Regions from separate parts of the Kitasatospora sp. NPDC034023 genome, predicted to be linked through region 1. Evidence: riboswitches for the same ligand, from Rfam matches in the RefSeq annotation. Region 1 holds a riboswitch; each other region holds the start of a gene.

Region 1 (5,681 bases):
CGCATCGGCCCCGGCCGCACTGCAGTGCTCCCTCACCCGCTCCCGCCGACCCGCGTACGCATCCGCCATGCGTCGAGCCTACGAACCCCCGGGCCGAACCGCCCGCCGAGCACTCCCGACGGAACCCCGGGACACCTCGGGCAGGCGCCGTTCGGCGCGCGAGGACAGGGGTCAGCGCGGCGGCCGGGCGGAGACCACCATGGTCAGCGCCGGCATCCGCCGCCCCGGGTTGCGGCAGACGTGCGGGTAGGAGGCGCCGAAGAAGACCGTGCTGCCGACCGGCACCGGGTGTCCGCGCTCGTCGTGCACCAGGGCCGGCTCGCCCTCGTCGACCCGGATGATCTCCACCGTTCCGGCCGGGTGCTGCTCGCGGCCGCATGAGTGACGCTCATGGCGCTGCCGCATGAGCTGTCCTCATGGGGCGGCCGCATGAGTGACGCTCATGGCGCTGCCGCATGAGCTGTCCTCATGGGGCGGCCGCATGAGTCGAGCTCATGGCGCTGCCGCATGAGCGCGGCTCATGCCCCGGCCCCATGAGCCACTCTCATGCCCTCCGGCTCACGACCCCTCGGGTGCCCAGCGCTTCTCGACCCGGGCGAGCTTCCAGTACCCGATCGCCACCGCCCAGACCACCACGAACAGCCCGGCGATCGCGTAGCCGACGTTGTCCAGCGAGATGTCCGCGATCCAGCCGGTCACCGGGTCGGTCAGGTCGAGCTTCTCGTGCAGCACGCCGATCAGTTCGATGGTGCCGATGATGAAGGCCACCGCGATCGACAGCCCAGTGATGGTCAGGTTGTAGTACACCTTGCGAACCGGGTTGGCGAAGGCCCACTGGTACGCGAAGTTCATGAACGTCCCGTCCAGGGTGTCGAACAGGCTCATCCCGGCCGCGAACAGCAGCGCCAGGCAGACGATCGCGTACCAGGGCAGCCCGGAGGCCGCGCCCGAGCCCGCCATCACCATCAGGGTGACCTCGGTCGCGGTGTCGAAGCCCAGGCCCAGCACCATGCCGACCGGGAACATCTGCCCGGGCCGGGTGATCGAGCGGGTCGCCCGGTTCAGCACCCGGGCCATGAAGCCGCGCGAGTCGAGGTGCGCCTCCAGCTCCGCCTCGTCGTACTGCCCGGCCCGCATCGCCCGGAACACCTTGATGATGCCGAGCAGCGCCGCCAGGTTGAGCGCGCCGATCAGGTAGAGGAACACGCCGGAGGTGGTCGTCCCGATCATGCCGAGCCACTTGTGGGTGGCCGAGTCGTCGTCCATCAGCGTGCTCGCCAGCTGCGCGCCGCCCGCCACCAGGGCGGACATGAGGACCACCATCGAGGAGTGCCCGAGGGCGAACCAGAAGCCCACCGAGACCGGCCGCTTGCCGTCCGCCATGAGCTTGCGGGTGGTGTTGTCGATCACCGCGATGTGGTCGGCGTCGAAGGCGTGCCGCATGCCGAGGGTGTACGCGGTGATACCCAGGCCCACCCCGAAGACCTGGGTACCGACCGCGTACCGTTCGGGTGCGACCAGGAAGATGAGCGTCCCGAAGGCCACCACGTGCATGGCCAGGATCACCCCCATCAGCCCGGCCGTACGGACGGTGTCCTCGCGCTTCCACCGGAAGGTGGGCAGCACGGACGGGACCGTTCTCACGCCCGCTTTCACGTCTGCGGCGGCGGTTTCGGGCAGGGTCATCTTCGGATCACGCTCCAGCACCTCGTGGAATCACTTCGTGAGATGCCGTGGCCGGTCTCCTGGCTTACGGGACGTCCGTACCCGCCTTCCCAGGTGCGCGAGGCACCCAGTGGCGTCGTGGGTACGGACGACACTCCTCCGGGGACGGAGGAGTGACCCGATCACAGTGGCGAGGGCCGCTCCGGAATCCGGACCCCTGAGGGTCCGTCACCGGTCTTCCCGAGCACCACGGCGGGCTACACCGTAGGGGCCACGCCCCGACCCATGCAAGGCTGCGCACCTGCGCAGGTGTCCAGGATCACAGCACGCCGCCTGCAAGAATGTCCGCATGCATCTCGTACCGGCCGACCGCGCGGGCCACCGCACCATCGACGGACACCGGGTCTGCGAGGCCATCGCCGCGATCGGCGACGCCGCGCACGTCCGGTCCTGGTCCGAGCGGTTCTCCCTGCTCGCCGACCCCGGACGGCTCGCCCTGCTGCTCGCCCTCCACCGGGCCGGCCCGCTCGCCGTCACCGATCTCGCGGTCGCCACCGGCATGCGCGACACCGCCGTGTCCCAGGCCCTGCGGCTGCTCCGCACGGCCGGCGTGGTCACCGGCGACAAGGACGGACGTGTGGTGCGCTACCGGCTCGTGGACGAGGACATGCGCCCCCTCCTCGACGCGTGCGCCGCCGCCGAGCATCACGAGCCCACCGCAGCGGCGGGCTGACCGACACTCGGGAAACAGCACCCGGCGCGCCACCCCGGATGAGTACGATCATGGTGTGCCGTCCCACCCCCACGTCTGGCCCGCCGACCGCTGGAACACCCGACCGGTCAAGGCCCGCGTGCTGGCGGTCGCCCGCACCCTCACCTCGGCCACCCGGGTCCTGGACGTCCTCACCCTGCTGAACCCCGACGGCATCGCCCGGTACTTCACCGTCAACCCCGGCTCCGCCTTCGCCGACCGCGCCCTCGACGAGTACCTGCACGGCCTGCCCGGCTTCACCGTGCTGGACTGGGAGGACGCCGTCCGGCACCGCTTCGACCTGGCCGTCGCCTGCGCCGTCCACTCCTCCATGCACCGCCTGGACGCCCGGCTCGTCGTCCTCCCCCACGGCGCCGGCTACAACCGCCTGGTGACCGAGTCCACCGGCGACACGGTCAGCGCCGCCGGCCTGTCCCGCAACGAACTCACCCACCGCGGGCGGGTGTTCGTGGACGTCCTCGGCCTCTCCCACCCCGAGCAACTGGACCGCCTGCGGGACTCCTGCCCCGAGGCACTGGACGTCGCCCACGTGGTCGGCGACCCGTGCTTCGACCGGATGCTGCACAGCCGACGCTCCCGCGACACCTACCGCGCCGCACTCGGCGCCGTCGACGGCCGACGGCTCGTCGTCGTCAACTCCACCTGGAGCGAGCACTCGTTATTCGGCCGCCGCCCCGACCTGCCCCAGCGCCTGGTCCGCCGGCTGCCCGCCGACGAGTACACCGTGGCCGTCGTCCTGCACCCCAACATCTGGAGTCGGCACGACCCGGAGTCCCTGCTCGACGCCGCCCGCCGGATGGGCCTGCGCCTGATCCCGCCGCACCAGGGCTGGCAGGCCGCCCTGGTCGCCGCCGACGTCTTGATCGGCGACCACGGCTCGGTCTCCTTCTACGGCGCCGCCCTGGAACGCCCCACCATGCTCGTCGCCACCGGCGCCGCCGAGCTCGACCCGCGCTCCCCCAGCTACGCCTTCGGCCAGGCCGCACCCGTGCTCGACCCCGACGGAGACCTCCCCGCCCAGGTCGAGAAGGCTCTGGCCCGGGACCCCGCCGACCTGCGCGAGATCACCGACCGCTCACTCGCCCGCCGCGGCGAATCCGCCCGGGTGCTGCGCCCGCTGCTCTACTCCTTCCTGGAGCAACTGGACGAACCAGGGGACGAACCGGCCCTGCCGCCCTACCCCAAGCCCGTCCTCGGCCCCGGAGCCGCCGACCGGCCCACCGCCTACGACGTCGAGGGCGCGAGCGAGGGGACGGAGGTCAGCCTGCGGCGCTACCCCTTCGACCCGAAGGACCACAGCCCACGGGGCTTCCACGCCCTCACCGACGAGCACCCCGGCGACGCCCTGCGCTACACGGCCGAGGTCCTCGCCCGGACCGAGGTGCACGCCGAGCGCCCCGCCGAACGCTGGCTCGCCGACTCCGCCGCCGAACTCCCCGGCCTCGCCGTCGCGGTGGCCGCCCTCGGCCCGGACCGTCACCTGCTCCGGCTGCGCACCGGCCTGCTGCTGGCGGCCTGCGCCGAACCGGACTGGACGGGCACCGCCCCCAGCGTCGATCCGCTGCTGCTCGGCTCCGCCGTCGCCTGCTGGCTCGCCGACGGCGGCGACCCGGCCGCCCTCCCCGAGCACGGGCTCACCATCCGCACCGGCGAGCGCCGCACCCGGGTGTCCTTCCGTACCGGACCGTAGGGCCCAGACCATAGAGCCCGGACCGTAAGGCCTAGCTCGACAGTTGGCGCAGCCGCTCGCGGCTGCGTTCCGCCAGTTCCTCGTCGCCCTGCTCCTCGGCGAGGGTGAGCAGCAGGGTGTGGGCCTGCGCCTCCTTCGCGTACTGGCTGCGCTGCCCGGCCTGCCGGGCGCAGTCCTCGGCCTGGGCGACGGCGAGGTCCAGCTGTCCGAGCGCCCGGTGGGCCCGGGCGCGCACCAGCGGCAGCTTCATCAGCATGTCGTTGTCGTGCGACTCCTCGGCCTGGGCCGTGGCCTCGGCCAGGACGGCCAGCGCCTCCTCCGGCCGGCCGTCGGCGATCAACGCCTGCGCCAGGTGGTAGGCCTGGACGATCTCGCCGTGGTCGTCGCCCCGGTTCTCCGCCAGGGCCAGGGTGAACCGTTCCACCGCGTCGCCCGGGCGGCCGTCGGCCAGACACAGCAGGCCGTCCATCTCGTAGAGCACGCCGACGACCTGGCGGTTGGTGACCAGCGGCGCCTGCTCCGTGGCGAGCGCGAACTGTTCGGCGGCGAGCGGGTACTCCTTGCGGTCGAGGTAGGCGCGGGCCAGTTGGTTGCGCATCCGCACCACGGCGTCCGGCTGGTTGTCCCACTGTGCCGACTCGATGCCGAGCCGGTGGGTGGCGATCCAGTCCTGGAAGAGCTTCCGGTCGTGGTAGAGCAGCCAGAGCGACTCGCAGAGCCGCCACACCTCGCCGTGCCAGCCCTGCTCGGCCGCCGCCTCCACGACCGCGCGGAAGTTCGCCCGTTCGGCGTACAGCCACTCCAGGGCCGCGGTCTCGGAGGCGAAGCGCGGCAGGTCGTCGCCGCTCGGGTCCTGCAACCGGAGTCGCTGCTTGGCCATCGCACGGTCGGCGAGCGAGGCCCGGCCGCGGTAGTACGCCACGACGCCGGCGAGGAGTTCCTCGTGGTCGGGCAGCTCGCGCGCCCGGGCGTAGGCGTGCAGCCGCACCACGTCGTGGGCCCGGAAGCGGGCCTCGCGGTCGTCGTCCAGCACCTCGTCCACCAGGTGGACGGCCCGCAGCTGCTTGATCGCCTGCCCGGCCCGCGCCACGCCGACCGCATGCGCCAGTTCGGCCGACACGAAGGGGCCGGGGTGCACGCCGATCAGGTGGTAGAGCGCCCGGGCCTCCGGCGACAGCCGCTCGTAGACCAGGTCGTACGTCGCGCCGAGATCACTGTCCTCGTCTTCCAGCATCGCCAACCTGCCCTCCCGGTCGTGCAGTTCGGCCACCACCCGGTCGACCGGCAGGTGGTCCTGGTCCAGCAGCTGGCTCCCGACCGCGTTCAGCGCGAGCGGCAGCCCGCCGCACAGCTCGACCAGTTCCGCCAGCTCCGCGTCGGTGCCCCGCCCGGAGCCCAGCCAGGCCCGCACCAGGTCGGTGCCGGCCGTCGCGCTCAGTGGCCCGAGCTGCCGCACCTCCGCGCCGTCCGTCCGCAGCGCGGGCAGCCGCCGCCGACTCGCGACCACCACCAGCCCGCTGGAGGGAAGCAGTGCCCGGACCTCGGCCGCGTGCT
Region 2 (5,681 bases), on a different contig from region 1:
CAAGCCCGTGGTGATCACCGAGACCGGGGCCACCGACACCTCGGGGCTGAAGGCACAGTGGATCACCGAGATGTTCTCGCAGCTCGCCCAGCACCCCGACATCATCGGCGTGATCTGGTACGAGGCGAGGAAGGAGGTCGACTGGCGGGTGGCCGCGTCCCCCGCCGCCGCCCAGGCGTTCGCCGCCGGGGTCTCCGCGCCGCGCTACAACACGCCCTGGACCGTCCACTCCGAGCCGGCCCTGACCGTCACGGCGCCGGCCCCGGCACCCGCCCCTTCCCCCGACGCGCCGGCCTCCCCCAGCCCGTCGGCCACCACCCAGAAGCCTCCGGTCAAGAAGCCGACCTCGCCCGCGACCAAGCCCCGGTCGAGTTCCACGCCCGCCGGGTGAGCACGACCCCGCCCCGGCCCGCGTACCGGCCTACGACACCACCGCCCCGGCCCGCGCACCGGCCGCAGACACCGCAGCAGGGAGGCGAGAGCCCCATGACCCACCCCGTCGTGCCCGGAACCGGGCGCCGCGGCCTGCGCCCGTGGTGGTGGCTCGCGCCGACCATCGCGATCGTGCTGGCCCTGTGCGCGGTGCTGATCCCGCACGACTCGCGGGACCCGCAGGCGCCCGTCCGGGCGACCACGGCCGTCACCCCGCTGCCGGCCGCGACCGCCGGCGAGATCTGCTCCACCGGGCAGAACCGCTACCCGTCCCAGGCCGTCGACTCCGGCCGCTACCTGATCAACCCGAACGAGTGGAACGCCACCGGCGGCCTCTGCATCAGCAGCAGCGGCGCCGGCACCGACTTCCGGGTGACCCGCAGCGGGATCAGCCCCGCCAGCCTCACGGACCCGGACCGCGGCCCCGGCGCCTACCCGCACATCAGCACCCAGCTCCAGCCCGGCACCGGCCCGCTGCCCATCCCGGTGGACAACCTGCGGTACGCGACCAGCAGTTGGCAGACCACCCAGGTCGACGGCGGCGTCTACAACGTCTCGTACGACGTCTGGTACAGCAACAGCCGGACCAGCTGCTCCTTCACCGAGAGCGCCGAGCTGATGATCTGGCTGCGCGGCAACGGCAAGACCCCGTTCGGCCAGCGGACCGGCGACCTACAGGTCGGCGGCACCTCCTACCGCGTGTACGAGGCCCCGAAGAAGAGCAGCCACACCCTGATCACCTACGAGATGGCCACCGGCACGACCTCCGTCACCGACCTGGACCTGCGGGCCTTCACCCGCGACGCCATCCAGCGCGGCTACGTCCCGGCCGGCTCGTACCTGTGCGCCGTCCAGGCCGGGTTCGAGATCTGGGACGGCGGCGCCGGCCTCGGCAGCGACTCCTTCTCGTTCCAGGCCGCCGCCGGACAGCCGAGCGGCGCGATCACCTCGGCCCTGCCCGGTCTCTGTCTGGACAGCCGGGTGGCGGGCGATCCGGCCGCGGTCGGCGCCGGCACCTGCGACGGCTCGCCGGCCCAGACCTGGACGATGGGGGACAACGGCTCGATCGGGCAGAACGGGCGCTGCGTCGAGGACCCGGGCCTCGGTTTCCCCGTCCTCACCGGCTGCACCTCGCGGCCCGACCAGCGCTGGCGGGTGACCCCCACGGGACAGCTCGCCAACCAGGACACGGGGCGCTGCGTCGAGAATCCGGGTGCTGCCGGGAGTGCGGGTCCGAGCGCTGCCGCCAGTGCCGGTCCGAGCGCCTCCTCGAGCGGGACTGCGAGCGCCTCCGCGGGCGCCTCTGCGAGCGCCTCCGCGGGCGGGACCACCCAGGTGCGGATGCGCCCGTGCGATGCCCGTACGGGCCAGGGATGGCACCCTCCAGCCTGAGCAGATTATCGCACGATGAGTCGAACAGTCGTGCCCCGCGACACTACATGTGGGGCTGCATCGGACTCGCGCCACTAGATGTATGCTCATCCCTGCTGTCGATGCAGGGGAACCCGGTGGGAATCCGGGACTGCCCCGCAGCGGTGAGCGAGCGGCTCCAAGAGCCCTGCCCGCGAGTCCGATGACCTGCCGACAGCGTGCGCCACGGCCCTCCCGCAGAGGCCGCGCCAGCACCAGCAGTACCTTCCGGGCCTCGCGGGCGGGCCGGGGATGCCACCGTCGCACGGACGCCGCTTGCGCCCGCGCGCGTGCTCCCCTGCCCCGATCGCCCGGTACTCCGATCACCGCCGACGATCGCCGCCAGGAGAGAGCGCCTTGACCACCGCTGCCTCAGCCACCCTGCCCGCCCAGGGCTCCGGTACCGCCTTCACCGACCCGAAGGTCTCCGACCCCGGCGGCGCCCTGCTGCGGCTGCTCACCGACCGCAGCGTCGACCTCACCGAGGTCGACCCCGGCCATGTCGCCGCCGCCGCGCTGCGCGGCCGCCACGCCGGCTCGGACTTCGCCGAGCTGCGCGGGCTGGCCGTGGACGCCGCCGCGTCGATGATCGCCGAGGACCCCCAGTACTCGAAGCTCGCCGCCCGCCTGCTCGCCCTGGAGATCGTCGACGAGGCGAACAGCCAGGGCTCCACGTCCTTCTCCGCCTCGATCACCGTCGGCCACGCCGAGGGCCTGATCGGCGACACCACCGCGGAGTTCGTCGCCAAGCACGCCGCCGCCCTGGACGCGCTGATCGACACCAAGGGCGACGACCGCTTCGAGTACTTCGGCCTGCGCACCGTGCAGTCCCGCTACCTGCTGCGCCACCCGATCACCCGCAAGGTGATCGAGACCCCGCAGCACTTCCTGCTCCGCGTCGCCTGTGGCCTGGCGGTCGGCGACAACGAGCAGTCCGTGCGCGAAGTCGCCGAGCTGTACGGCCTGATGAGCCGCCTGGAGTACCTGACCTCCTCGCCGACGCTCTTCAACTCCGGCACCCGCCACCCGCAGATGTCGAGCTGCTACCTGCTCGACTCCCCGCTGGACAACCTGGACTCGATCTACAACCGCTACGCGCAGATCGCCCGCCTGTCCAAGCACGCCGGCGGCATCGGCCTGTCCTACTCGCGCATCCGCTCGCGCGGCAGCCTGATCCGCGGCACCAACGGCAAGTCCAACGGCATCGTGCCGTTCCTGCGCACCCTCGACTCCTCCGTCGCCGCCGTCAACCAGGGCGGCCGTCGCAAGGGCGCCGCCTGCGTCTACCTGGAGACCTGGCACGCCGACATCGAGGAGTTCCTCGAGCTGCGCGACAACACCGGCGAAGAGGCCCGCCGCACCCACAACCTCAACCTGGCGCACTGGATCCCGGACGAGTTCATGCGCCGGGTCAACGCCAACGCGGACTGGTCGCTGTTCTCCCCGGCCGACGTGCCCGAGCTGGTCGACCTGTGGGGCGCCGACTTCGACGAGGCCTACCGCAAGGCCGAGCTGGCCGGCAAGGCCGTGCGCACCATCCCCGCGCAGACCCTGTACGCCCGCATGATGCGCACCCTCGCGCAGACCGGCAACGGCTGGATGACCTTCAAGGACGCCTCCAACCGCGCCGCCAACCAGACCGCGCTGCCGGGCCGCACGGTGCACTCCTCCAACCTGTGCACCGAGATCCTGGAGGTCACGGACGACTCCGAGACCGCCGTCTGCAACCTCGGCTCGGTCAACCTCGGCGCCCACGTGGCCCCCGGGGCGTCCGCCGACGACCTGCTGGGCGCCATGGACTGGGAGCGGCTCGACGCCACCGTGCGCACCGCCGTCACCTTCCTCGACCGCGTCGTGGACATCAACTTCTACCCGACCACCGAGGCCGGCACCTCCAACTCCCGCTGGCGGCCCGTGGGCCTCGGCGTGATGGGCCTCCAGGACGTCCTCTTCAAGCTGCGGCTCGACTTCGACTCCGCCGAGGCCGCCCGGCTGTCCACGCTGATCGCCGAGCGCATCATGCTCACCGCCTACGAGCGCTCCGCCGACCTGGCCGAGCGGCTCGGCCGCCACGAGGCGTACGGCGAGACCCGCGCCGCCCGCGGCGAACTGCACATCGACCACTTCCCGACGGCCGCCCCGCAGTGGGCCGACCGCTGGACCGCGCTGCGCGCCCGCATCGCCGAGACCGGCCTGCGCAACTCGCTGCTGCTGGCCATCGCGCCGACCGCGACCATCGCGTCCATCGCCGGCGTGTACGAGTGCATCGAGCCGCAGGTGTCCAACCTGTTCAAGCGCGAGACGCTCAGCGGCGAGTTCCTCCAGGTCAACCCGTACCTGGTGCGCGAGCTCAAGGAGCTCGGCGTCTGGGACCAGCAGACCCGCGACGCGCTGCGCGACGCCAACGGATCGGTGCAGGAGCTGAACTGGCTGCCCGCCGAGGTGCGGTCGCTGTACCGCACCGCGTGGGAGCTGCCGCAGCGCGCGCTGATCGACCTGGCCGCGGCCCGCATGCCGTACCTGGACCAGAGCCAGTCGCTGAACCTGTTCATGGCGGCGCCGACCATCGGCAAGCTCAGCTCGATGTACGCCTACGCGTGGAAGGTCGGTCTCAAGACCACCTACTACCTGCGTTCGCGCCCGGCCACCCGCATCGCCCAGGCCGCGTCGGGTACCGCCCGCGCCGCCGCGCCGGTGCCGGCCAACACGATCCCGGTGGGCACCCCGACCCTCACCCCGGAGGAGGAGGCCGCGCTGGCCTGCTCCCTGGAGAACCCCGAGTCCTGCGAGGCCTGCCAGTGAGCACCCCCGAAGACCGCAAGATGCTGCTCGACCCCGGCTTCGAGCTGACCCTGCGCCCGATGCGCTACCCGTCGTTCTACGACCGGTACCGGGACGCCATCAAGAACACCTGGACGGTCGAGGAGGTCGACCTTCACTCGGACGTCGCCGACCTGGCGAAGCTGAGCGAGGGCGAGCGCCACCTCATCGGGCGCCTCGTCGCGTTCTTCGCGACGGGCGACTCGATCGTCGCGAACAACGTGGTGCTGAGCCTCTACAAGCACATCAACTCCCCGGAGGCGCGGCTCTACCTGAGCCGGCAGCTGTTCGAGGAGGCCGTGCACGTCCAGTTCTACCTGACGCTGCTCGACACCTACCTTCCGGACCCGGAGGACCGCAACGCGGCCTTCGCCGCGGTGGAGAACATCCCCTCCATCCACCAGAAGGCCCAGTTCTGCTTCAAGTACATGAACGCGGTCGACCACATCGACTCGCTGCAGACGAAGGAGGACAGGCGGGCGTTCCTGCTCAACCTGATCTGCTTCGCGGCGTGTGTGGAAGGCCTGTTCTTCTACGGCGCGTTCGCCTACGTGTACTGGTTCCGGAGCCGGGGCCTGCTGCACGGTCTCGCGACCGGTACCAACTGGGTGTTCCGCGACGAGTCCATGCACATGGACTTCGCGATGTCGGTCGTCGACACCGTGCGCGAGGAGGAGCCCGACCTCTTCGACGAGGAGATGGCCAAGCAGGTCACGGAGATGCTGGAGGAGGCTGTCGAGGCCGAGCTCCAGTTCGCCCAGGACCTGTGCGGCGACGGTCTGGCCGGCATGAACACCGACTCGATGCGCCAGTACCTGGAGGCCGTGGCCGACCAGCGCCTGGCCCGCCTGGGCATGCCCATCCGGTACGGGTCCACCAACCCGTTCGGCTTCATGGAGCTCCAGAACGTCCAGGAGCTGACCAACTTCTTCGAGCGCCGGGTGTCGGCGTACCAGGTGGCTGTCGAGGGCTCGGTCTCCTTCGACGACGACTTCTAGAAGAGCCGGATACGACAGAGG
Region 3 (5,681 bases), on a different contig from region 1:
GGTCGGCGTCGGCCAGCTCCTCGGGTCTGGTGGCCCAGCGCACCAGCACGCCCGGCTCCTGCGCCAGCGCGTCCAGGTCGGTGAAGTTGGACAGCCGGGGGAAGCGCACCACGGCCACCCGCAGCACGTCCGCCCCGAGCGGCCCGCGCCCGTCGACCCGGTCCACCACCGTCGACAGGTCCAGCGAGTCCTCGGCGTCCAGCCACAGTCCGGGCAGCATCGGCAGGGTGCCCAGCACCGGACGGCCGGTCAGCTCGTGCAGCATCTCCAGCCCGGGCGCCAGCAGCCGCGCGTCGCCGCGGAACTTGTTGACGAACCAGCCGGCCACGTGCCGCTGGTCCTCCGCCGACAGCAGCGCCAGCGTCCCGTACATCGCCGCGAACACGCCGCCGCGGTCGATGTCCCCGACCACCACCACCGGCAGCCCGGCGGCCGTGGCCAGGCCCATGTTGGCGATGTCGCGGTCGCGCAGGTTGATCTCGGCGGGCGAGCCGGCGCCCTCGCAGACGACCACGTCGTAGCGGCGGCGCAGGTCGGCCAGGCACTCCAGGGCGCGCTCCAGCAGGACGGGCTTGCGCTCGCGGTAGTCCAGCGCACCCACCTCGGCGACCGGCCTGCCCAGCAGCACCACCTGGCTGCGGCCGTCCGCGCCGGGCTTCAGCAGCACCGGGTTCATCGCCGCCTCCGGCTCCACCCGGGCGGCCTGCGCCTGCATCGCCTGGGCCCGCCCGATCTCGGCGCCGTCGGCGGTGACGAAGGAGTTCAACGACATGTTCTGCGCCTTGTACGGCGCGACCCGCACACCCTGGCGGGCCAGCCAGCGGCAGATGCCGGCCGTCACCACGCTCTTGCCCGCGTCCGAGGTCGTCCCGGCGACCAGCAGCGCGTTGCTCATGCCCCACCCCTCCTCTTACCGAACGCCCTGATCACGAGATGCCCCGCGACCGTCGTACCCAGTGCCAGCGCGCCCACCCGCCGGGAGAGCGCGCAGGCCCGCTCGATGTCGTCCACCGTCACCGGCCGCAGCTCCGCGCCCAGCACCGGACGGTGCTCCACGCGCTCGCCGTACTGCAGCGTGCCGCCCAGCCGCACGCCCACCGCCCCGGCGAACGCCGACTCCGCCTGGCCCGCGTTCGGGCTCGGGTGCGAGGAGCCGTCGCGCCGCCAGACCCGCCAGGCCGTCCGGGGCTGCGGGGCGGCGGCCACCGTCAGCAGTGCGGTCAGCCGGGCGCCCGGCCAGCCCGCCACGTCGTCCAGCCGGGCCGAGGCCCAGCCGAACCGGGCGTAGCGCGGCGAACGGTGTCCCACCATGGCGTCCAGGGTGTTCACCGCACGGAACGCCAGCAGCCCGGGCGTGCCCGCCAGGGCACCCCAGGCCAGCGCGTTCACCACGGCGTCGGCGGTGTTCTCGGCCACCGACTCGACCACCGCGCGGGCGATCTGCTGCCCGTCCAGCGCGCTCGGATCCCGCCCGCACAGGTGCGGCAGCCGCTCCCGCGCGGCCCGCAGGTCGCCGTCCTTCAGCGAGCGGCCGATGGCGCGGGCCTCCCGGGTGAGCGAGGTGCCGCCGAGGACCGTCCAGGTCGCGGCCGCCGCCAGCGCCGCCCGGCCCAGCGGGCGCCGGCCCACCGTACGGTCCAGGGCGAGCGCGCCCGCCGCGACCGCGCCCACGCACAGCGCCGTGTACCCGGCCCCGGCCGTACGGTCGTCGCGCCACAGGCGCCGCTCCAGCCGGGTCGCCGCGCTGCCGAAGACGGCCACCGGGTGGCCCCGGCGCGGGTCGGCGAAGCGGGCGTCGGCGGCGTAGCCCGCGACGGCGCCCAGTGCGAACGCGGCGGCGCGGGCCAGGGGGCGTCCGGTCGCAGGACGGACGGTCACAGGACGAACGCCGGAAGGGGGCTGATCGGAAGACAACTCATCGGGAGACAGCTCGGCGGAAGGCCGCTCGGAGTCCGGTGGGGCGGGGCAGCCTGCATCGCGTGCGTGTCCTCACTCAGGGTCCGCGCCCTGGATCGACGTAGCGGGGGCGAGAGTCTCCTGGCTTCCGGGTCGGACACACCCCCGGGGCCTTCCAGCGGCTTCTGACGGCCCGCCGTGGCGATCATTCCGAGCGTGCTCCCCGGTGACAGTGGCGGGACCGCGCCGGACTCGCACCGGCTTCCTCTCCATGCCTCCGATTGGCCCCAGGATCCCATCACGCGGCCGAACCGGGAGTCAACCGAGGTCACGGAGGGGTTGGTCACACCGGGCACCGCCCCGACGCGCTGTGGGATCGCCCAGCGGAGCACCGCCCCCGGACCGGCCGCTTCGTGGGTTCGGTCGCTGGGGCGCACCGCGGTCCGCGCCTACCGTTCGGTGGCATGCGTCGCAGAAAGACCCCCACTGTCCCGCCTCCGGTGCCGTTCTCCCCCGCGGCCGCCCGCGCCCACCGGGCCGGCCTCGGCCTGACCCCCGAGCAGGTCGCGGAGGGCATGGCCGCGCACGGCGTCCGGCTGCTGCCCGCCCACGTCCTCGCCTGGGAGGCCGGCGAGCTGCGCCCCAGCGAACCGGAGTTCGTCGCCCTCGCCCGCGCCCTCTGGTGCCCCGCCGCCCAGCTGATGGACACCCGCCCGGTACGGCTGCGCGACCACCGCGTCGCCCGTGAACTCGGCCAGGCCGCCGTCGCCGACCGCACCGGCACCGTCCTCGCCACCTACCGGCAGGCCGAACTGACCGGCCAATGGGACGGCGACGAGGAACAGACCCGCGCCCTCGCCGAGGTCCTCGACCTGACCCTGCCCGAGCTCGTGGAGGCCACCGGCCGCCGGGAGGCCCTCGGCCAGCTCCTCCGCCAGTGCGTCGCGGGCCGCTGGCAACCCCGCCTCCGCGCCCTCGCCCGCATCGTCCCGGCCCCCGCCGACACCCTCGCCGCCGCTCTCACCGTCCTCCACCAGGAACACCACGTCCCCACCCACTGGGGCGCCACCACCCGCGCCGCCCCACCCCCCACCACCGACTCCCTCACCCCCCGCTTCTGGCACCTCCTCGACGCCGCCACGGACTGACCCCGCGCCCCGACGCCGGACCCCGTCCCCGCGCCCCGACCCCGCGCCGAGTGACCCGGACGGCCCAGCCCGGTGGCCGGGCGGCCGGGGCGCCGGTGGACTGGTGCACGAACACCGTCCGGTCCGTGACCAACAGAGCGGGGATCGATATGCGCTGGGGAACCGCCGCCGTCGTGGCGGCCGCCGCCGTCGGAGCCGGGGCCGTCGTCCTGGTGATCGGCCGCCGGGCCTCCGAGCGGATGGTCCGCCCGGTCACGGCCGTGCAGGAGTCCGGGCCGGTCCTGGTCCGCGGCCTCGGCGTCGGGCGGATCACCTTCAGCCGCAGCCCCGAGAGCCTGCGTCCCGGCCGCTGGGCGGTCGAGTGGGACGACGGCGGCCACGCGGTCGTCGAGGAGGTCCTGCACAGCGACGAGGAGGGCGTCACCCGTCGGCTGGTCCGCGCCGACCGGGGCACCCTCGTCCCCGGCGCCGAGGTCCGCTTCACCCCGCGCGTCCACGTCGGCGACCCCACCCGGGCGCTCGGCCTCGCCTACACCGAGACCGCGGTCGACGGCGAACTCGGCGCCCTCCCCGCCTGGTATCTCGACGGCAAGCGCGGCACGTGGGTGATCCTCGTCCACGGCCCCGAGGCCGACCGCCAGCAGACCCTTCCGGTCCTGCCCGTCCTCGACCGTCTCGGCCTGCCCGCCCTCGCCGTCACCTACCGCGGCGACGAGGGCGCCCCGGCCTCCGCGGACGGGTACAGCCACTTCGGCGAGACCGAGTGGCGTGACGTCGAGGCGGCGGTACGGCTGGCGCTCGCCCACGGTGCGGGTCGGGTGATCCTCTACGGCTGGTCGGTCGGCGCCACGATGGTCCTGCAGACGGCGGCCCGCTCCGCCTGGGCGTACGCCGTCAGCGGCCTGATCCTCGACTCGCCGGTCCTCGACCTGCCGGCCACCGCCCGCGGCGACGCCGAACGGCTGGGCGTCCGGGGTGCGGCCGTCGAACTCGGCGCCCTCGCCGCCCAGGGCCGCACCGGCGTCGACCTCGCCGACTTCTCCCGCATCGCCGAGGGAGCCGACCTGCGCGTCCCGACCCTCCTCCTGCACAGTCCGGCCGACCGGGTCTCCCCGTTCCGCAGTGCCGAGCGCCTCGCCGCCGCCCGCCCCGACGTGGTCGGCCTCCAGCCCTTCCCCGGCGCCGACCACGGCACCCTCTGGAACTCCGCCCCCGACCACTACACCGAACTCCTCCGTCGCTGGCTCACCCCGCTCCTCTGACCGGGAGCCACCGCCCGTGCGGAGCGCGGGAAGTCGGACCCGCCGACTTCTCGTGCTCCAAGATCGGCCCGTCCCGCGCGCCCATCCGTCCGGATCCGGGCTCGACAGCCCTGCCGCCCGCCGACGGCTTCGGCGCGGCCCGCAGCGGTCGCCGCGCAGTGAGGGGCACATTTTTGGCCCCGCACACCACCCTCCCCCTCACGTTCCGTGACCGCTCGAACGGCCGCAGCAACCGTCGCGACTGACCTGGCATGAGCAGGTCACATGTTTCCGGCCAGGCGGTTTGCCTCTGTTGCCCGATCTTGCGGAGGTGTCGCCACCGGGCGCCCGGTCGTACGGACAACCGGATGTGACAGAAGGCCGGTACAAGGGGAAGACTGCTCGACGTGACGTCTCGGAACCCGCGCGACCGTGATGCCCCGCTCCCGCCTCCGATCGGTACCGGTGCGACGGTGACCCGTCTCCCCGGTACGGCCCACCGGCCAGCCGGTGGCAGGCCGAGCGGGGCGGTTGTACCCCGTAACGGCGTACCCCGGCGACGGGGACCCGCGCCGGCGCCCGGACGGGGCCGGGTTCCCGTGCCGGAGGGCTTTCCGGCGCCGGCCGAGCTGGCGCCGCTGGCCCGCCGGATGCTGGTGGACGCCGTCCGGATCGCCCGCTGGGCCGGGGAGCTGCCGGAGATCGACAAGCGTGGCGAGCTGCTCCCGGAGGACGCCCGTGCGGCGGGCCGGGCGCTGGCCATGACGGTCGGTGCCGCCGCCAAGGCCTGGGGGCAGGCGCTCCTGGTGGGCCTGGTGGAGGCCCGGGACACCGGGGCCGGTCCGGGCTGGCGCCTGCACGCCTGGGAGCACGACGACGAGGCCGTGGTGCGCGGCTGGTCGGCGCTGTTCGACGCCTGGACCCTGCTCGCCCCGGTGCCGCCCGCCGCGCTGCGCGGGGTGTTCGCCGTACTGGCCGGGCAGGCCGTGGACCAGGCTCCGCAGCTGCTCTCCTTCCTGCACCTGGTGGACGGTCCGGTGGCCGAGAGCGAGCTGCTGGAGCTGCTGCGCCGTGGCCTGGACGAGCGCCGGGTCGGCGGGGCCGGCGGTCCGGGCCTGTCGCCCGTGCCGCACGCGGCCTCCGCGGTGTCCGCGGTCCGCGGCACCTGCCGGGAGCCGCAGATCGACACCCCGGCCTCGCCCTCGGACGTGGCCGCCGTCCTGGACTGGATGCTGGACGGCCTGGCGGCCGTCGGCGCCCTGACGCGCAGGAACGAGGCCGCCGAGCTGTCGCCGCTCGGCCACTGGGCGGTGCGGGCGAAGCTGGAGGAGATCTGCACGGTCGCGCAGACCGCGGCCGGGCACATCGAGCAGAGCGCTTTCGAGCTGCTGAACGC
Region 4 (5,681 bases), on a different contig from region 1:
CTGCCGCTCCGTGGCCCGGCCCTTGCGGATGACACTGGCGTACAGGTCATGGGCGAACGACGACGAGGAGGTCAGGGTGAGCCCGGCGACGACCGCCAGGATGGTGGCGAACGCGACCGCCGCGATGAAGGCGAGCATCAGGGAGCCGCCGGTGGTGCCCGCGCCGCCGCCGAGGTGCTCGGCCAGCAGGGTGGCGGCGGTGTTGCCGGAGGGGTCCTTCTCCTTGATCGTCGCCGTGCCGACCAGCGCGGCCGCGCCGAAGCCGAGCACCAGGGTCATCAGGTAGAACACCCCGATGATGCCGATCGACCAGTTCACCGACTTGCGTGCGTCACGCCCGGTCGGGACGGTGTAGAAGCGGACCAGCACGTGCGGCAGCGCCGCGGTGCCCAGCACCAGGGCGGTGCCGAGGCTGACCAGGTCGAGCTTCGACCAGCCGTCGGTCGCCCCGTACTTCAGGCCGGGCTGGAGGAAGGCGTCGCCCTTCTTGGACGCCGCCGCGGCGTCCCCGAGCAGGTGGCTGATGTTGAACCCGTACTTCGCCAGCACCCACACGGTCATCGTCGCCGCGCCGGCGATCAGCAGCACCGCCTTGACGATCTGCACCCAGGTGGTGCCCTTCATCCCGCCGACCACGACGTAGACGATCATCAGGGCGCCGACCCCGGCGATGGTCCAGATCTGCGCGGCGCTGCCCTTGACGTCGAGCAGCTGCCCCACGATCGTCGCCGCGCCGACCATCTGCGCGATCAGGTAGAAGATCGAGACCACGATGGTCGACACGCCCGCTGCGGTGCGCATCGGCCCGCTGCGCAGCCGCGCGGCCAGCACGTCGGCCATGGTGAACCGGCCGGTGTTGCGCAGCAGTTCGGCGACCAGCAGCAGCGCGACCAGCCAGGCGACCAGGAAGCCGATCGAGTAGAGGAAGCCGTCGTACCCGGAGAGCGCGATGATCCCGGCGATGCCGAGGAAGGAGGCCGCGGACAGGTAGTCGCCCGAGATCGCGATGCCGTTCTGCAGCGCGGAGAACTCGCCGCCGCCGGTGTAGAAGCCGCCGGTGCCCCGGGTGCTCCGCCGCGCCCAGAGGGTGATGACGAGGGTCACCGCCACCAGGGCGACGAACAGGCCGATCGTCAGGGCCTTGTTCGATGCCGACTGCGCCGTCGTCGCGGCGAGCGGAAGGTGCTGTGTCATGCCTGGTTCTCCGTCGGTTCCTGGTCGCCGCCGTGGCCGGCCGGGGCCGGGGCTGTCGGGTGGGACACCGCCACGCTCCGCAGGGCCGCGGCCAGCGGGTCCAGCCGCCGGGCGGCGAACCGGCCGTAGGCCAGGGCGATGCCGAAGGTCGAGACGAACTGCAGCAGTCCGAAGACCAGGGCCACGTTGACGTTCCCGACGACCTTCGTCGCCATGAGGTCGCGGGCATAGGCCGAGCAGAGCACGTACGCCAGGAACCAGAGCAGGAAGGCCGCCGTCACCGGGAACACGAACGTGCGGTAGGCGGCGCGCAGTTCGGTGAATCGCGGATCGTCGCCGATCCAGGGCGCGTCGCGGCCCGACGACACGGTGGGGTCCATCATGGGAATCCTTCTGAGCGGTGCGGAACTTGCCGATGGCCCGACCGTAGAAGTGCGCGGTAGACAAGCGATCAACGAGCGACCGGCGGCGGAAACCGGCGATCCGCGACCGGCAACCGGCAACGGCCCGGCCCACCGGGGCGGACGCGGCGAGTGCCGCCTCCGCCCCGGTGGCCGTCCGCCGGCGGGTCAGCCGGCGAGTTCCTCGCGCAGGCGGCGGGCGGCGGCGACCAGGCTGTCCAGGGACGCGCGGGTCTCCGGCCAGCCGCGGGTCTTCAGGCCGCAGTCGGGGTTGACCCACAGCCGCTCGGCCGGGATGGCGGCGAGGCCGGCCCGCAGGAGGGTGAGCGCCTCGTCGGTGCTCGGGACGCGCGGGGAGTGGATGTCCCAGACGCCGGGGCCGACCTCGCGCGGGTAGCCGGCCTCGGCGAGCTCTCCGGCGACCTCCATGTGCGAGCGGGTGGCCTCCAGGGAGATGACGTCCGCGTCGAGGTCGTCGATCGCCGTCATGATGGCGCCGAACTCGGCGTAGCACATGTGGGTGTGGACCTGGGTGTCGGCGCGGACGCCGGAGGTGGCGAGGCGGAAGGACTCGGTGGCCCAGTCGAGGTACGCCGGGCGGTCGGCGGCCCGCAGCGGGAGGGTTTCGCGCAGGGCCGGCTCGTCGACCTGGACGACGGCGGCGCCCGCGGCCTCCAGGTCGGTGACCTCGTCGCGCAGGGCGAGGGCGACCTGGCGGGCGGTGTCGGCGAGCGGCTGGTCGTCGCGGACGAAGGACCAGGCGAGCATGGTGACCGGGCCGGTGAGCATGCCCTTGACCGGGCGGGCGGTCAGGCCCTGCGCGTAGCGGAACCAGTCGACGGTCATCGGGCGCGGGCGGGAGATGTCCCCCGCGAGGACCGGGGGCCGCACGTAGCGGGTGCCGTAGGACTGCACCCAGCCGTGCCGGGTGGCCAGGTAGCCGGTGAGCTGCTCGGCGAAGTACTGGACCATGTCGTTGCGTTCGGGCTCGCCGTGCACCAGGACGTCCAGTCCGGCCTTCTCCTGGTAGGCGATGACCTCGCGGACCTCGGCCGCCATCCGCTCGCGGTACGCGCCCGCGTCGATCCGACCGGCCGCCAAGTCGGCGCGGGCGACGCGCAGTTCGGTGGTCTGCGGGAAGGATCCGATGGTGGTGGTCGGCAGCAGCGGCAGGCCGAGCCGGGCGCGTTGGGCCGCCGCCCGGACGGGGTAGGGCTGGGCGCGGCGGGTGTCGGCCCCGGTGACGGCGGCGACCCGGGCCCGGACCGCCGGGTCGCGGGTGATCGGGGAGGTGGCCCGGGAGGCCAGGTCGGCGCGGTTCGCGGCGAGTTCGGCGGTGATCGCACCGGCGCCCTCCCGCAGACCGCGGGCCAGCAGGGCGACCTCGGCGGCCTTCTGCCGGGCGAAGGCCAGCCATCGGGCGATCTGCGGGTCGATGTCGCGTTCGGCGGCGGCGTCGATCGGCACGTGCAGCAGGGAGCAGGACGGCGCGACGTCCACGCTGTCGGCGAGGCCGAGCAGGGTCGCCAGGGTGGCCAGCGACTTCTCCAGGTCGTTGATCCAGATGTTGCGGCCGTCGACGACTCCCGCGACCAGCCGCTTGCCGGGCAGGCCGCCGGCGGCGGCGAGGTCGTTCAGGTTGGCGGCGGCCGGGCCGGTGAAGTCCAGCGCCAGGCCCTCGACCGGGGCCTTGGCGAGCACCGGCAGGGCGTCGCCGAGGCGGTCGAAGTAGCTCGCGACCAGCAGCTTGGGCCGGTCGGCGAGGCCGCCCAGCTCGCGGTAGGTGCGGGCGGCGGCGTTGAGTTCGGCCGGGGTGCGGTCCTGGACGAGGGCGGGCTCGTCCAGTTGCACCCATTCGGCGCCCGCCGCCCGCAGGTGGGCGAGCAGTTCGGCGTAGACGGGCAGCAGCCGGTCCAGCAGGGTGATCGGCTGGAAGTCCTCGGCCACCCCGGGAGCGGGCTTGGCGAGCAGCAGGTAGGTCACCGGACCGACCAGCACCGGCCTGGCGGCGTGGCCGAGGACGAGGGCCTCGCGCAGCTCGGCGACCGCCTTGGCCGGGTTCGCGGCGAAGACCGTGTCGGAGCCCAACTCCGGTACGAGATAGTGGTAGTTGGTGTCGAACCACTTGGTCATCTCCAGCGGCGCCACCTCCTGGGTGCCGCGTGCCATGGCGAAGTAGCCGTCCAGGGGATCGGTGTCGACCGCGGACCGGTGTCGGGCGGGGATCGCGCCGACGGCGACCGTCGTGTCCAGCACGTGGTCGTAGAGGGAGAAGTCTCCGGTCGGGACTTCCCCAACCCCGGCCTCGGCGAGCTGGGCCCAGCTCTCCCGGCGCAGGTCGGCGGCGGTGTTCAGCAGCGCCTCGGCGGTGACCGCGCCCTTCCAGTACCCCTCGATCGCCTTCTTCAGTTCCCGGTTGCGACCCTGCCGGGGGTAGCCGTACGCGGTGGCTGCGGTGGTGGTTGCGGCGCCGGTGGTGGTGGCGGTGGTGGCGACTGCGGTGGTGCTGGTGGTGGTCGCTGCGGACTTCGCTGTCAAGGGACTCTCCTTCGCGAGCCTGATTCCTCTGGTCCCCGATGACGGGACGAAGGCGCGAAGGGGTGACGAACCGGACGGGCGCCCGCACGTGGGCGCGGCTCCGTCTGGTAGGTACGCCGACCCGCCCTCGAGGTCACCGGATCTCCGCGCGCGATCGGTCGCGCGCGGGCAGTGGCAGGTCTTCGGACTCGCGGGCACAGCCGCCCTGCTTCCAGGGCGGACACCTACTGGCCGTCGCTTCCCAGACCCGTCCCGGGCCCAGTGCGTATGACGGCGGTCGTTCCCACTCACCGCTGCGGGGCAGTCCCGGATTCCCACCGGGTTCCCTCTTGCGACGCGCCTGCCTGGCGGACAGGGCGAACCAGCTGCACGGCCAGCTTAGGCGCAGGACCGCGGGAGCTGAACAGGGATTCGCTCAAATCGTCCGGATACTGGGACGGCGTCGACGCGAGGAGCGGCCGGAGGACCAGGCTTCCCCATCGCGGGAGTCGGAACATGACGGCTCGTCACGGCGGGACCCACCGACACCCACCGGCGTCGCGACCCGGCTCCGCCGGTGCGGAGCAGCCCGCCTCCGCCGGTGCGGAGCAACCCGCCTCATCCTCCGGACAATTGATGGGCAAAGCCCGGTAAAGGCTGCGAACGGCACCTTGAGGTTGTCGAACACCCGTCAGTAACCTCATGGCGGTGCCGAAGCGGCCGGGCCCGACCGTGAACGGTACGGGCCTCCGACATGCCCATGCATGTCATGGCCACACCACCCTGCTCACCCGGGGTGCGTGCCCCACCTCCCGTACAGCGCAAGCACCATGCCGGTCCACGGCCATCCGCCGTGGCCGACGAGCACCTGCACGTGATCCGTCAGCACGGGCCCGAGCCCGTCCCGGCGAGCACCCCAACTGCCGGCACCGGCCGCGCCCTCACCCCCACGGAGGGTCGACTCTTGCGCTTCCACTCCCCCAGCGGTGCGCGCCCTGCCCGGGCGCGCAGACTGCTCGCCGCCCTGCCCGCCTTCGCGCTGGCCGCCACCGGCCTGCTCGCGGCCACCGCCCCCGGCGCCGCCGCCGTCCCCGGCGGGACCGCCGGCACCGGCCCCACCACCGGTGTCACCACCAAGCACGTCTGCGCCGCCCCGACCCACCCCGGCGAAATGGCCTGCCTCGCGCTCGCCCGCACCGACCTCGTCCAGCACCTCGCCCTGGCTCCGGACATCAACCCCTCCGGCCTGGGCCCCAGCGACCTCGCCTCCGCCTACAACCTCCCGACCTCGGCCGGCGCCGGCGCCACCGTCGCCATCGTCGACGCCCAGGACGACCCCAACGCGGAGTCCGACCTCGCCACCTACCGCTCCCAGTACGGCCTGCCCGCCTGCACCACCGCCAACGGCTGCTTCAGGAAGGTCGACCAGCGCGGCGGCACCAGCTACCCGACCGCCGACAGCGGCTGGGCCGGCGAGATCTCGCTCGACGTCGACATGGTCAGCGCCGTCTGCCCCAACTGCCACATCCTGCTGGTCGAGTCCGACGACGCCAACATGAGCAACCTCGG

Evidence for each region. A riboswitch is a leader RNA that binds a small molecule or an ion and turns the genes downstream of it on or off. The one in region 1 is predicted to bind cobalamin.
Region 2: linked by a shared signal. The riboswitch ahead of ACZ52R_RS20485 (ribonucleoside-diphosphate reductase subunit alpha) and the one ahead of nicT (Nickel transporter NicT) in region 1 are both predicted to bind cobalamin.
Region 3: linked by a shared signal. The riboswitch ahead of ACZ52R_RS12335 (cobalamin biosynthesis protein) and the one ahead of nicT (Nickel transporter NicT) in region 1 are both predicted to bind cobalamin.
Region 4: linked by a shared signal. The riboswitch ahead of metE (5-methyltetrahydropteroyltriglutamate--homocysteine S-methyltransferase) and the one ahead of nicT (Nickel transporter NicT) in region 1 are both predicted to bind cobalamin.

Annotation. Positions count from the first base shown of each region.
Region 1 covers NZ_JBVIRY010000007.1:210,474-216,154, reverse strand. Annotated here, with positions in the region: gene ACZ52R_RS13745 (M24 family metallopeptidase) at 1-69, opposite strand, end outside; gene ACZ52R_RS13740 (cupin domain-containing protein) at 172-405, opposite strand; gene nicT (Nickel transporter NicT) at 559-1,686, opposite strand; cobalamin riboswitch at 1,719-1,932, opposite strand; gene ACZ52R_RS13730 (ArsR/SmtB family transcription factor) at 2,015-2,398, shown strand; gene ACZ52R_RS13725 (hypothetical protein) at 2,454-4,127, shown strand; gene ACZ52R_RS13720 (AAA family ATPase) at 4,159-5,681, opposite strand, start outside.
Region 2 covers NZ_JBVIRY010000015.1:7,884-13,564, reverse strand. Annotated here, with positions in the region: gene ACZ52R_RS20495 (glycoside hydrolase family 26 protein) at 1-391, shown strand, start outside; gene ACZ52R_RS20490 (GH12 family glycosyl hydrolase domain-containing protein) at 487-1,824, shown strand; cobalamin riboswitch at 1,907-2,032, shown strand; gene ACZ52R_RS20485 (ribonucleoside-diphosphate reductase subunit alpha) at 2,224-4,644, shown strand; gene ACZ52R_RS20480 (ribonucleotide-diphosphate reductase subunit beta) at 4,665-5,660, shown strand.
Region 3 covers NZ_JBVIRY010000006.1:277,909-283,589, forward strand. Annotated here, with positions in the region: gene ACZ52R_RS12330 (cobyric acid synthase) at 1-895, opposite strand, end outside; gene ACZ52R_RS12335 (cobalamin biosynthesis protein) at 892-1,878, opposite strand; cobalamin riboswitch at 2,032-2,163, opposite strand; gene ACZ52R_RS12340 (helix-turn-helix domain-containing protein) at 2,361-3,044, shown strand; gene ACZ52R_RS12345 (alpha/beta hydrolase family protein) at 3,170-4,306, shown strand; gene ACZ52R_RS12350 (hypothetical protein) at 4,885-5,681, shown strand, end outside.
Region 4 covers NZ_JBVIRY010000033.1:43,674-49,354, forward strand. Annotated here, with positions in the region: gene ACZ52R_RS33650 (solute symporter family protein) at 1-1,194, opposite strand, end outside; gene ACZ52R_RS33655 (DUF485 domain-containing protein) at 1,191-1,577, opposite strand; gene metE (5-methyltetrahydropteroyltriglutamate--homocysteine S-methyltransferase) at 1,764-4,133, opposite strand; cobalamin riboswitch at 4,290-4,515, opposite strand; gene ACZ52R_RS33665 (putative Ig domain-containing protein) at 5,077-5,681, shown strand, end outside.